Regions from separate parts of the Mixta mediterraneensis genome, predicted to be linked through region 2. Evidence: predicted binding sites of a transcription regulator. Region 2 holds the regulator's gene; each other region holds the start of a gene.

Region 1 (3,172 bases), on a different contig from region 2:
GACGGATACGCTGTGCTTCACCACCGGACAGCGTTTCCGCTGAACGCGACATGGATAAATAATTCAGGCCGACATTTACCAAAAAACTCAGACGATCGCTGATCTCTTTCAGAACTTTTTCAGCGATTTTGGCGCGCTGGCCGCTTAGCTTCAGATTCTCGAAAAAAGACATGGCGTGGCCAATGCTCATTTCGGAGATGGTCGGCAGTGTGGTGTTTTCAACGTAAACGTGTCGGGCTTCGCGACGCAAACGCGTGCCCTCGCAGCTGGCGCAGGCACGATTGCTGATAAACTTCGCGAGTTCTTCACGCACTGCTGATGACTCGGTCTCTTTATAGCGGCGTTCCATATTATTCAGCACGCCTTCAAACGGATGACGGCGCACCGAGGTATCACCACGATCGTTGATATATTTGAATTCGATACTCTCTTTGCCAGAACCGTACAAAATGACTTTTTGCACGCTGTCTTTCAGGCTACTGAATGGCGCTTCAATGTCGAAACTGAGATGTTCGGCCAGTGAGCGCAGCATCTGGAAATAATAGAAGTTACGGCGATCCCAGCCGCGAATTGCCCCGCCTGCCAGCGACAGCTCGGCATTTTGTATCACCCGATCGGGATCAAAATACTGCTGTACGCCTAAGCCATCACAGGTTGGGCAAGCTCCGGCTGGGTTGTTAAAGGAGAACAGCCGTGGTTCCAGTTCACTCATGCTGTAACCACAAACCGGGCAGGCGAAGTTAGCCGAGAACAGCAGCTCTTCCGTTGCAATGTCATCCATATCGGCGACGATTGCGGTGCCGCCAGACAGCTCCAGCGCCGTTTCAAACGATTCTGCCAGACGTGTTGCCAGATCTTCACGCACTTTGAAGCGGTCAATGACCACTTCAATAGTGTGTTTTTTTTGCAGTTCAAGCTTCGGTGGATCGGAGAGATCGCACACTTCACCATCAATACGCGCACGGATATAACCCTGTGTCGCCAGGTTTTCCAGTGTTTTGTTATGCTCACCTTTACGATCTTTCACCACTGGTGCCAACAGCATCAGGCGGCGACCTTCAGGCTGGGCCAGCACCTGATCAACCATCTGACTGACTGTCTGTGCTGCCAGTGCAACGTCATGATCCGGGCAGCGGGGTTCGCCCACACGAGCAAACAGCAGGCGCAGATAATCATGAATTTCAGTGATCGTGCCGACGGTTGAGCGCGGGTTGTGTGACGTAGATTTCTGCTCAATAGAGATGGCTGGCGACAGCCCTTCTATATGATCGACGTCCGGTTTCTCCATTAAGGAAAGAAACTGGCGCGCATAGGCAGAGAGCGACTCCACATAGCGGCGTTGGCCTTCCGCATACAGCGTATCAAACGCCAAAGAGGATTTACCGGAACCTGAAAGGCCGGTTACCACAATGAGTTTGTCACGCGGGATGATCAGGTTGATGTTTTTCAAATTATGGGTGCGGGCACCACGAACTTCGATCTTATCCATTCACCTTTCCCGGATTAGAAGCACTCTCCGTGCCTTGCCGACACGGTCAGAATAAACGCATCATTATGGCACAAAAAATAGCCTGAATAAATATCCAGTACTTCTTTGCTTTTTGGCGAAGCAATGTTCAAAATTGGAAGCCTGCTCGAAAGTGGGAACAGCATTCAGGACGTGTTAGAATTAACCGTTTAGACTTTTAGCATTAACTCATCGGGAGACAGCAACATGGCCAGTCGTGGCGTTAACAAAGTGATTCTTGTCGGGAATCTGGGTCAGGATCCGGAAGTGCGTTATATGCCAAATGGTGGCGCTGTTGCCAACATTACGCTGGCTACGTCGGAAAGCTGGCGTGACAAACAAACCGGTGAAAACAAAGAAGTTACTGAATGGCATCGTGTCGTGCTGTTTGGCAAGCTGGCTGAAGTGGCCGGTGAATATCTGCGTAAAGGTTCGCAGGTTTATATTGAAGGTCAGTTGCGCACCCGTAAATGGCAGGATCAAGGCGGCCAGGATCGTTACACCACCGAAGTTGTCGTTAACGTTGGCGGCACCATGCAAATGCTGGGTGGACGCCAGGGCGGTAATGCAGGCGCACCAGCAGGGGGGGGCCAGCAGAACAACAATAACGGTTGGGGGCAACCTCAGCAGCCGCAGGGCGGCAATAATCAGTTCAGCGGCGGCGCGCAGTCACGTCCGCAACCGCAGAGCGCACCGGCAAGTAATAATAACGAGCCGCCAATGGATTTTGACGACGATATCCCGTTTTGATCCTTGTGTACGCATAGTCATTCCCTCTGCTAAAAGGCCCGGTCAGCCGGGCCTTTTCTGTTAATACCCTTCCGCCAAAATTCAGCAGCTCAGCACAGGTCGCTCGTCGCCGCATAATGCGTCAATGGCTGTTCTGTTTACCCTTCACCCTGTTGTTTGAACAACTCTTCAGCGCTGGTCCAGGTGCCGATGCCCATCGGCTGTTATGATCAGAGCTTGCCCCCAGATTTAACAGGGGTATCGACACAGTAAGCGGTTGCGCAAACATATATGGCAAACACAACGTAACGAAGAGGGACGACATGCAGGCGTTGCGGTCATTTCTCTGCGAAAACGATCGCGCCCAGTTTCAGCAATTAACGACATTACCGGCTGCAGGGCGCTATCAGGCCATCATTTCCCGCTATACGTTTGAATTGTATACTCCTAAATCACTTGATAATGGCGCTAATGAATCGGGCATGCAGCGCTGTCGCCATCTGCTACAGGCAATTCCTTCGTCATTTCGCCACACTGTGCGGGTTTCTCTATAAAGGAAGAAAAAATGTTTGCTGGCGTAATGTTTGCCCTTACCGCAGGTTTGATGTGGGGATTGATTTTTGTCGGCCCGCTGCTGGTGCCGGATTATCCCGGCACGCTTCAGTCTGCGGGGCGTTATGTGGCATTTGGCTTGATTGCATTGCCGCTGGCCTGGCACGATCGCCAACGCCTGCGCAAACTGGCCTCTGCCGATTGGCGTGAAGCGCTGAAACTCTCTCTGGTCGGAAATTTGCTCTATTACGCTTTTCTTGCCAGTGCGATCCAGCGTACCGGTGCGCCAGTATCAACCATGATTATCGGCACATTACCCGTGGTTATCGCAGTGACAGCCAACTGGCGTTACGGTCACCTTGAAGGGCGACTTTCCTGGCGACG
Region 2 (3,172 bases):
GGCGGCACTAGTCCTTGATGATAAAGCACATAAGACAGCAGCAGATAATCCATATGGCTGCGGTGGCAGGGCACATAAACAATTTCGTGGCCATCTTGCGCCAGCTGACGAACGCGTTCGCCGCCGTTCACGTTAATGCCTTGATAGAGGCGGCTCCACAACCAGCCCATGACACGATCGGTAACGCGAATCGCTTCATAGGAGAAGTCGGCCGCAATTTCTTCCATCATCTCAACCGCATTTTGCTGCGCTTTTTCATGAGAGATTTTTTTGCTGCGTGCTTCATCTTCAACCGCTTTCTCAATGGCTTTTGATTGCAACAAGCGACTGAAGAGATCCTGACGGGCTGGCAAGCGCGGCCCAATTGCAGCCAGACGCTGACGAGCAAAGTGTATACGCGCGACGCGTGCCAGCTTCTGAGCGATAGATTGATCGGTGCCATGCTCGGTCGCCATACGGCGCAGCGAAACGGTAGGAGAGAAACGCACAAAACTGTCACGCCCGTGCCAGACTACCGCGAAGAATTTTTGCACGCTATTCAATACGCGCAAATGCGGTGTATCTTCACCCTGAACCTCGCGGCCAGGCGCACGACCAAACATAACCGTCACCGGTAGCATTTGAATATCGAGATCGGGGTTATTGCGGTGTAAATCGAGATAATCATGGAAGATCTTGACCGACTCAACACTCGGCACGAAATAGGGAAATACGCGCGGCCCGTCGTGAATAAAAACGTGGCGTGGCAGCAGTGTTCCATCAATCTCCAGCGGAGAGAGGGGATCAGGGAGATCGTGTTTAATACACTGCGCGCGTAAAGTCAGTAAGTCGGCCTTCGAATCGTAAGGCAGAACATACATAATGGGCCGGGTAGGGTCCAGCCCATGTTCAGAAACGGGATCGGCCGGAATGGCCTTACTCTTTACCAAAAACGAGAGTGGTAAATTCAGTAATTTATAATAAAGTTTACGCCAACCTGACATAGACAACATGAAGCCTCTTGTTAGCAAAGCGCCGCAAGCATACCAGAAAGTGCAGCGAAGATCTGTGGTGGTGCCAACGGCACGCAGCCCAGACATTGACGTCAATTCATTGAAAGGGTTCCCATCACATGGCAAATAATGCCGTCGGTTTTATCAGAATAGTGAAAGCTGCCGGTTATTCGTGGCAAGGACTGCGCGCCGCATGGCGACACGAGGCGGCCTTCCGCCAGGAAGCGATTGCGGCTTTAATTGCGATCGTCGTGGCTTGCTGGCTGGACATAGACACAATAACCCGCGTATTAATGATTGGTGCCGTGGTATTCGTCATCATTGTTGAAATCCTGAATAGCGCCATTGAGTCGGTGGTTGATCGTATCGGACCAGAACACCATCCACTGGCGGGGCGAGCAAAAGACATGGGTTCAGCTGCTGTATTGCTGAGCATCATACTGGCCGTTTTTGTTTGGATCGCCTTGCTTTGGTCGCATTTGCGATAGGCTTTCCAGAAGCTGTCAACCGGCTGATTATTCCCCCACTTTCGGTTTCCATTTCGCCAATACCTGTATATACTCACAGCGACTGTATAAACAACCAGGGGGCGGGATGAAAGCGTTAACCAGCAGGCAGCAGCAGGTCTATGACCTGATTCGCGATCACATTAATCAAACAGGCATGCCGCCAACGCGTGCAGAAATCGCCGCGCAACTGGGCTTCCGTTCACCTAATGCGGCAGAAGAACATCTCAAAGCATTAGCGCGTAAGGGCGTAATTGAGATTGTCTCTGGTGCTTCCCGTGGGATCCGCCTGTTAATGGAAGAAGAGGCCTCTGAAGGTTTGCCGTTAATTGGCCGTGTTGCCGCCGGTGAACCCTTGCTGGCACAAGAGCACATCGAAACGCATTACAAAGTCGATCCTGATCTGTTTAAACCGGCAGCAGATTTCCTGCTGCGCGTCAGTGGTATGTCAATGAAAGACATTGGCATCATAGACGGGGATTTACTGGCAGTGCACAAAACGCAAGACGTGCGTAATGGACAGGTGGTTGTCGCGCGTATTGATGATGAAGTCACGGTAAAACGCTGGAAAAAACAGGGTTCTGTTGTGCATCTCCTGCCAGAAAACAGTGAATTCGAACCAATTATAGTCGATACGCGTGCTCAATCGCTGACAATTGAAGGCTTAGCGGTTGGTGTGGTTCGTAATGGTGAGTGGCTGTAATCCTGCGTTAGCCGCTTCCGTTCGTTGATCCTGATGCTATTCTGTCTGCCCACGTTTCGCCGCTGCTGTTTTAACTGTTGATGCAGCGGCTCTGAGCACGGATCTGCGAATGCGTTTTCTGACTGCAACCGATAAAAATCTTTGGCGGCTGGCGCTGCCCATGATCCTTTCTAATATCACCGTTCCACTGCTTGGGCTGGTCGATACCGCTGTTATTGGTCACCTTGATAGTCCGATTTATCTCGGCGGCGTAGCCGTTGGCACCACGATCACCAGCTTCCTGTTTATGCTGTTACTTTTTTTACGCATGAGTACCACCGGTTTAACAGCGCAGGCTTTTGGTGCAAATAACAAAGCTGCGCTGGCGCGCGCGCTTACGCAGCCGTTAATGTTGGCGCTGCTAGCCGGAGTAATATTTATTTTTCTACGCGATCCGGTTAGCCAACTCGCTACGCGTTTGATCGGGGGGAATCCGCAGGTACTGGAGCAGGCGACGCTGTTCATCCACATTCGCTGGCTTAGCGCCCCCGCGACGCTGGCAAACCTGGTCATCCTGGGCTGGCTGCTTGGCGTCCAGTATGCCCGGGCACCGGTGATCCTGCTGGTGGTAGGGAATCTGGTTAATATTCTGCTCGATTTATGGCTGGTGCTGGGGTTGCATTGGGAAGTAGCGGGTGCAGCGACAGCAACCGCATTAGCGGAATACGTAACGCTGGCGGTAGGCATCGCGATGGTATGGCGCGTATTAGCGCTACGCGGCATTGATATGGCTTTGATTAAGCAGAGCTGGCGTGGCGATATGGGCCGTCTGTTAAGGCTTAATCGCGACATTATGCTGCGTTCGCTGATGCTGCAACTCTGTTTTGCTTCGCTGACAATGTTGGGCGCACGTATTGGGCCTGACGTGGTGGCTGTTAATGCCGTACTGCTGATGTTTATTACTTTCACCGCTTACGCGCTTGATGGTTTTG
Region 3 (3,172 bases), on a different contig from region 2:
TTGCCGCCGGGCAAACGCCACCAGGAGTATCTTACTACGCTGAAACAGCGTTTACCGGCACCCTGTCTCGGCGAGATTCCGTATCTCACCGATGCCGCCCAGTATGCCGACTGTGGCCGCTATTTGACCTTGCCTGCCTGATCACATCACCGTCAGCCATTTGTTGACGGTGAAATCATCTAACTGCGCCACTTTGCCCTGCGCCACATTGCGCCCGCGGTGCAGCAGTAGAAAATAATCGGCAACCCGACGAATCAGTGACACACGCTGCTCCAGCAGCAATATCGTCATGCCGTAATCCAGATTGAGGCGGCGGATCAAATTTCCCATTTCTTCTTCCAGCCATGGCGACATGCCATCGGTGGGCTCGTCCAGAATTAACAGTTTGGGCTGTAATACCAGCGCCCGCGCTAGCGCCAGCTGCTGTTGTTGATCAACCGGCAGATCGCCACTGCGCTGCTGGCGTAAAGAATAGAGGGCAGGAAACAGATCAAATACCATTTCAGGGATAGCGCGATGGCGATCTGCCTGATCCGCACCTGCCAGTAGCGCGATCAATAAATTATCTTCAACACTCATCTGCGTGAAAATATGGCTTCCTTGAGGTACATAGCCAATGCCTCTGCGCGCGCGTTGTTCAGCCGGTTGCAGCAGCAAATCCTCCGGCGGTGCGCCATTTTCCTGCCAGAATATTGAGCCACTGTTGATCGGCAGTTTGCCCATAATGCAATTCACTAACGTGGTTTTGCCCATACCGGGGCGACCCAGAACGCCGGTACAGGTGCCGGGGGGGAGATCCAGATCCACATCCCACAGTATGTGATTTTGACCGTAAAATTGATTTACCGAACGTAAACTCAGCATCTTATACACTCCTTCCAGATAATTGGCCTGAATGCTTCCGCTCTTTGTCGTCTGGCAAACAAGACATCAACAATGGCGCTTCCGCCATTGCCGCACAGTACGCCAACGAGCGCGGGGACGCTTACCGATACCAGAACTTGCAATTCTCAGGCCAGATTCAAAATATGGCCTGTTCTAGCCTGAGAAAGCGATAAAATGGCGGCCAAACATGAGAAATGTTTAACCATTTCTGAAGTGATAAAAACATTGCACTCAGACAGTGCCGGATGCTTAACGGTTCTGGTACAGCTGTGCTGTGACGAAGCACCGCACCTGATGATGACCGGCCTTTAAAAGACTCTTTCAGCGAGTAAATTTTTCATCAAGGCTCCAAAAGGATAGTTAAAGCTTTACAGAAAGGGGCAAATTTAGCCGAAAAAAATTTATTTCTAAGCGGGATTTTGCTGGGGGAAAAATTATACACAGCCGATGGCGACAGGGCTGACTTTAGTTATCCACTATTCCTGTGGATAACCTTGTGCATTAGGTAATGAAAACAGGTTGAAAGCGAGGAAATACGCGGCTTGTTCACATTATGCTGAGAAACTGGGCTTTTCGGCCTTAATGAATAAATTCAAAAAGTTAATAAAAAACAAGCCTAAGGATTATCCGGCAGTTCATCAAACCGTAATTTTATGACGCTCTATTGACAAATGTTAAAATGACGCTCCATCTGGGGATAACCTTGCGCAACAAAGATGCCGTGTCTGGCTTATACATTCTGTTTACAGATTACGGCGACTTTCCTCATAACAGTGCAGAATTACTGTTGTTATATCCAGTATTTTTTTCTGGTAAAATTGCCATAGCGGAGTAAACTTATCGCCTGCCCGCCGACTTCTTCAGCAGGAACCACATTCATGAGTAAAGCCTTTAAATTAAATTCTGCTTTCAAGCCCTCTGGCGACCAGCCTGAAGCGATCCGTCGCCTGGAAGAAGGGCTTGAGGATGGACTGGCTCATCAGACGCTGCTAGGCGTAACCGGCTCGGGGAAAACGTTTACCGTAGCCAACGTCATTGCCGATCTTAATCGGCCTACGATGGTACTGGCACCGAATAAAACGCTGGCGGCGCAGCTCTATGGTGAAATGAAAGAATTTTTCCCGGACAACGCTGTGGAATTCTTTGTCTCTTATTACGACTATTATCAGCCCGAGGCCTATGTTCCCAGCTCCGATACCTTTATTGAAAAGGATGCCTCGGTAAACGAACATATCGAGCAGATGCGCCTTTCCGCGACCAAAGCGCTGCTTGAGCGCCGCGATGTGATTGTGGTGGCGTCGGTTTCAGCGATCTACGGTCTGGGCGATCCCGATCTCTATCTGAAAATGATGCTCCATCTGACGCGCGGCATGATTATCGATCAGCGCAGTATTCTGCGCCGTCTGTCGGAGCTGCAATACACCCGTAACGATCAGGCTTTCCAGCGCGGCACGTTCCGCGTGCGCGGTGAGGTGATCGACATCTTTCCGGCAGAATCCGATGACATCGCGTTGCGTGTGGAACTGTTTGATGAAGAGGTCGAACGGCTGTCGTTATTTGATCCGCTGACCGGTCAGGTGGAGTCGGTGATCCCGCGTTTTACCATTTATCCCAAGACGCACTATGTCACGCCGCGCGAGCGTATATTGCAGGCGATGGAAGACGTTAAAGTTGAGCTGGCTGACCGTCGCAAAGTATTACTGGAAAACAATAAGCTGTTAGAAGAGCAGCGTATTACTCAGCGTACCCAGTTTGATTTGGAGATGATGGGCGAATTAGGTTATTGCTCCGGTATCGAAAACTATTCGCGCTATCTTTCCGGGCGCGGACCGGGCGAAGCGCCACCCACGTTATTTGATTATTTGCCTGCGGATGGGTTGCTGGTGGTGGATGAATCCCACGTCACCATTCCACAAATCGGCGGCATGTACCGCGGCGATCGGGCGCGTAAAGAAACGCTGGTGGAATACGGTTTCCGCTTGCCGTCCGCGCTGGATAACCGCCCAATGAAATTTGAAGAGTTTGAAGCGCTGGCCCCACAAACGATTTATGTCTCCGCGACGCCAGGCAATTATGAACTGGAAAAATCGGGCTCCGAAGTTATCGATCAGGTGGTGCGCCCGACCGGTTTGCTGGATCCGATCCTTGAGGTGCGCCCGGTCGCGACCCAGGTTGACGATCTGCTGTCAGAGATCCGCCAGCGCGTGGCGATCAACGAGCGCGTCCTGGTGACTGTGCTGACTAAACGCATGGCAGAAGATCTTACCGAATACCTTGAAGAACACGG
Region 4 (3,172 bases), on a different contig from region 2:
AGCCGATCGATCAGGATCTTCTCAGCGCGAAAGCTGTCGCGGCGGTGGATCAAATGTACTTCTGCAGCGATGTTTGCCAGATAAAGCGCTTCTTCTACAGCCGTGTTGCCGCCGCCAATGACTGCGACTTTTTGATTACGATAAAAGAACCCATCGCAGGTGGCGCAGGCTGAAACGCCTTTACCTTTAAAGGCTTCTTCAGAGGGCAAACCCAGGTAGCGTGCAGAGGCACCTGTGGCGATAATCAACGCGTCGGCGGTATATTCGCCGCTGTCGCCGGTTAAACGAAACGGTCGGCTCTGCAAATCAACGCTGTGAATATGGTCAAAAATGATCTCGGTATTAAATTTCTCCGCATGTTCGTGCATGCGTTCCATCAAGGATGGGCCTGTCAGATCGTGTGGGTCACCCGGCCAGTTCTCCACTTCTGTGGTTGTGGTCAGCTGTCCGCCTTTTTCCAGCCCGGTAATTAACACCGGATTCAGGTTGGCGCGTGCAGCATAAACCGCTGCGGTATAACCTGCTGGACCAGAGCCCAGAATGAGTAACTTACTGTGTTTTGCCGTACTCATGCGTTCCTCAGTTTCATTCGGCTGACATAGCCTGCGATTGTAGGGAATAACGTGTTGCAATGACAAGGCTTGCGCGATTTTGTTAACGATAGCTGCAAACGGCGTAGACGATGAAGCCGGTTTTCGCTCCCCCTGTGCGCCACAATGGGGCAAAAATCGGTTTTTTGTGGTGCAGCTGCTCAAAAATATTCATTTAAAAACAGTTACCCAGACGACTGTCTGGCATCTTGTACTGGATTTGGACATTTTACTTTGACAATCGCCTGCGCATTTGCGAAAACAGTGTCAGAAGCGAAGGGCGTTAGTCGAAACAAAATAGGGCGTTATGTCTTGTTTTGCGCGCAACGTCGAATAAATGCAGCCTGACATTGGTAATGACGCATGATGTGGACAGACAGCATGCGTCATGCGGATGAGTGCGTTAGCACAGGCTCTGATACTTCACTTCAAAATGCCCCGAACAATGAGCGTTTTTCAGGGTGTGGCAGGTAAAGGGAAGGAATGAAGAGAGACAATAATAATGGTAGACAATAAGAAACGCCCCGGGAAAGATCTCGATCGAATCGACAGAAATATTCTGAATGAACTGCAGAAAGACGGTCGTATTTCAAACGTAGAACTTTCCAAACGCGTAGGGCTATCGCCTACGCCATGCCTTGAGCGCGTGCGCCGCCTTGAACGTCAGGGTTTTATACTGGGCTACACCGCACAATTAAACCCGCATTATCTGGATGCATCATTGCTGGTATTCGTTGAGATTACTCTGAATCGTGGCGCCCCAGACGTCTTTGAGCAATTTAACGCCGCTGTGCAAAAACTTGAGGAAACTCAAGAGTGTCACCTTGTTTCCGGTGATTTTGACTATCTGTTGAAAACACGTGTACCTGATATGTCTGCCTATCGCAAACTGTTGGGCGAAACCTTGTTGCGTCTGCCAGGCGTTAACGACACGCGTACTTATGTAGTGATGGAAGAGGTCAAACAGAGCAATCGCCTGGTGATCAAAACTCGCTGATGCGGAGCAGGTGCAAAACCTGTGGGATTTCGATACACTCCTGTGAATTCATACAGGATCAGCGTCGGGGTTGCCCGGCGCTGTTGCTTCATACTTTACAGGCACCTGGAGAGTCCTCTTGAGCCAGGAATACACAGAAGATAAAGACGTTTCGTTACAATCGCTGAGCAGTGGACGTCGTCTACTGGAAGCGTTGCTCATCCTGGTGGCGCTTTTTGCCATCTATTTGATGGTTTCTTTGGTCAGCTTTAACCCTTCCGATCCGAGCTGGTCGCAAACGGCCTGGCACGAACCTATCCACAATATTGGCGGGAGCGTTGGCGCCTGGCTTGCGGATACCTTGCTTTTCATTTTTGGCGTTATGGCTTATGCCATTCCTCCGGTCATTCTTGGATTGTGTTGGATCGCTTTTCGCCAGCGTGATAAGCAGGATTATTTCGATTATTTTGCTGTTGGCTTACGTTTAATCGGCGTGCTGGCGCTGGTAGTCACTACGTGCGGCATGGCGGCACTGAACGCGGATGACATCTGGTATTTCGCGTCTGGTGGCGTAATTGGTAGCCTGGTTAGTAACGCCATTGCGCCATGGTTTAGTCCAGCGGGCGGTACGCTAGCGTTGCTGTGCGTCTGGGCGGCGGGTGTTACGCTGTATACCGGCTGGTCATGGCTGACGATTGCCGAAAGAATTGGCGGCGTAGTCATGGGCATACTGACTTTTGCCAGCAATCGATCACGTCATGATGAACGATGGCAGGAAGAAGATGAGGCGGACTATGACGAAGACGCTGCATCTGCGCCTGCATCCAGTTTGTATGCTATCCCACAGGATGACGATGATGTGCTGTTGGCTGCACCACATAGCGCACCTGCCAGCGAGGTTAACAACCCGCAGGATCCGTTATTAGCGAAAGCGGCGGCGGCAACCAGTGCTGCTGTGACCGCCACAGTAGAAGCCGCAGAGGTTAAATTAGCACCGGTACAACCTGCAGCGCCTGTTTCAGCGGCGTCGCCGGCTTCGCCTGCTGCGCCATCTGAAACAGTCCAGGCGGCTCCCCTTAAACCTGCTTCCTCGCAAGCACCAGACAGTTCGCCGCCACTTTATCGCTTTGAAGTGCCTGAAGAAAAACCAGTTTCAGCGCCGCAGTTTTCTGCTTTTACAGATGATGAACCTAAAATGGGCAACTGGCGTGAGACATCCTCCTCATTGCCAGAAGTGCCTTCCGCGATAGCCGCCGCCGTTGTCAGCACTGCCGCTGCGTCTGCCGCGTCGCGTGCGTCTGCACTGGCACCGACGTTTGATCCTGCTCCTGAAATCAATCACAACCCGCAGGTTAAGCAAGGGATCGGGCCATCTTTACCACGTCCCAATCCGGTGAAACTGCCGACGCGTCGTGAGTTAGCATCTTATGGCATTAAATTGCCTTCACAGCGTATGGCGGAAGAGAAGGCTAAAGCGGAAAGGTCCAGTGCTACTCAGTCAACCATGGCCGCGGAAGAAAATGCCACCTGGACGCCAGATGACGAGGAAGCATTACAACAGGCTAAACTGCGTGAAGCTTTTCAGTCTGAACAACAGCAGCGCTAT

What was found. The regulator LexA, encoded in region 2, represses DNA repair genes until DNA is damaged. The targets are predictions, from matches to a motif close to TNCTGTATGTACATACAGNA.
Region 1: uvrA (excinuclease ABC subunit UvrA) is a predicted target of LexA. The motif match lies at 1,570-1,589, and genes of this name have one in related genera.
Region 3: uvrB (excinuclease ABC subunit UvrB) is a predicted target of LexA. The motif match lies at 1,668-1,687, and genes of this name have one in related genera.
Region 4: QRY16_RS06085 (DNA translocase FtsK 4TM domain-containing protein) is a predicted target of LexA. The motif match lies at 1,626-1,645, and genes of this name have one in related genera.

Annotation. Positions count from the first base shown of each region.
Region 1 is NZ_JASUAZ010000021.1:52,081-55,252, reverse strand. Features, by position in the region: gene uvrA (excinuclease ABC subunit UvrA) at 1-1,489, opposite strand, end outside; gene ssb1 (single-stranded DNA-binding protein SSB1) at 1,715-2,257, shown strand; gene QRY16_RS13485 (hypothetical protein) at 2,560-2,790, shown strand; gene QRY16_RS13480 (DMT family transporter) at 2,802-3,172, shown strand, end outside.
Region 2 is NZ_JASUAZ010000040.1:10,433-13,604, reverse strand. Features, by position in the region: gene plsB (glycerol-3-phosphate 1-O-acyltransferase PlsB) at 1-983, opposite strand, end outside; gene QRY16_RS17515 (diacylglycerol kinase) at 1,112-1,480, shown strand; gene lexA (transcriptional repressor LexA) at 1,587-2,201, shown strand; gene dinF (MATE family efflux transporter DinF) at 2,311-3,172, shown strand, end outside.
Region 3 is NZ_JASUAZ010000008.1:106,827-109,998, forward strand. Features, by position in the region: gene bioD (dethiobiotin synthase) at 1-141, shown strand, start outside; gene QRY16_RS07875 (ABC transporter ATP-binding protein) at 142-864, opposite strand; gene uvrB (excinuclease ABC subunit UvrB) at 1,764-3,172, shown strand, end outside.
Region 4 is NZ_JASUAZ010000006.1:35,486-38,657, forward strand. Features, by position in the region: gene trxB (thioredoxin-disulfide reductase) at 1-572, opposite strand, end outside; gene lrp (leucine-responsive transcriptional regulator Lrp) at 1,093-1,587, shown strand; gene QRY16_RS06085 (DNA translocase FtsK 4TM domain-containing protein) at 1,706-3,172, shown strand, end outside.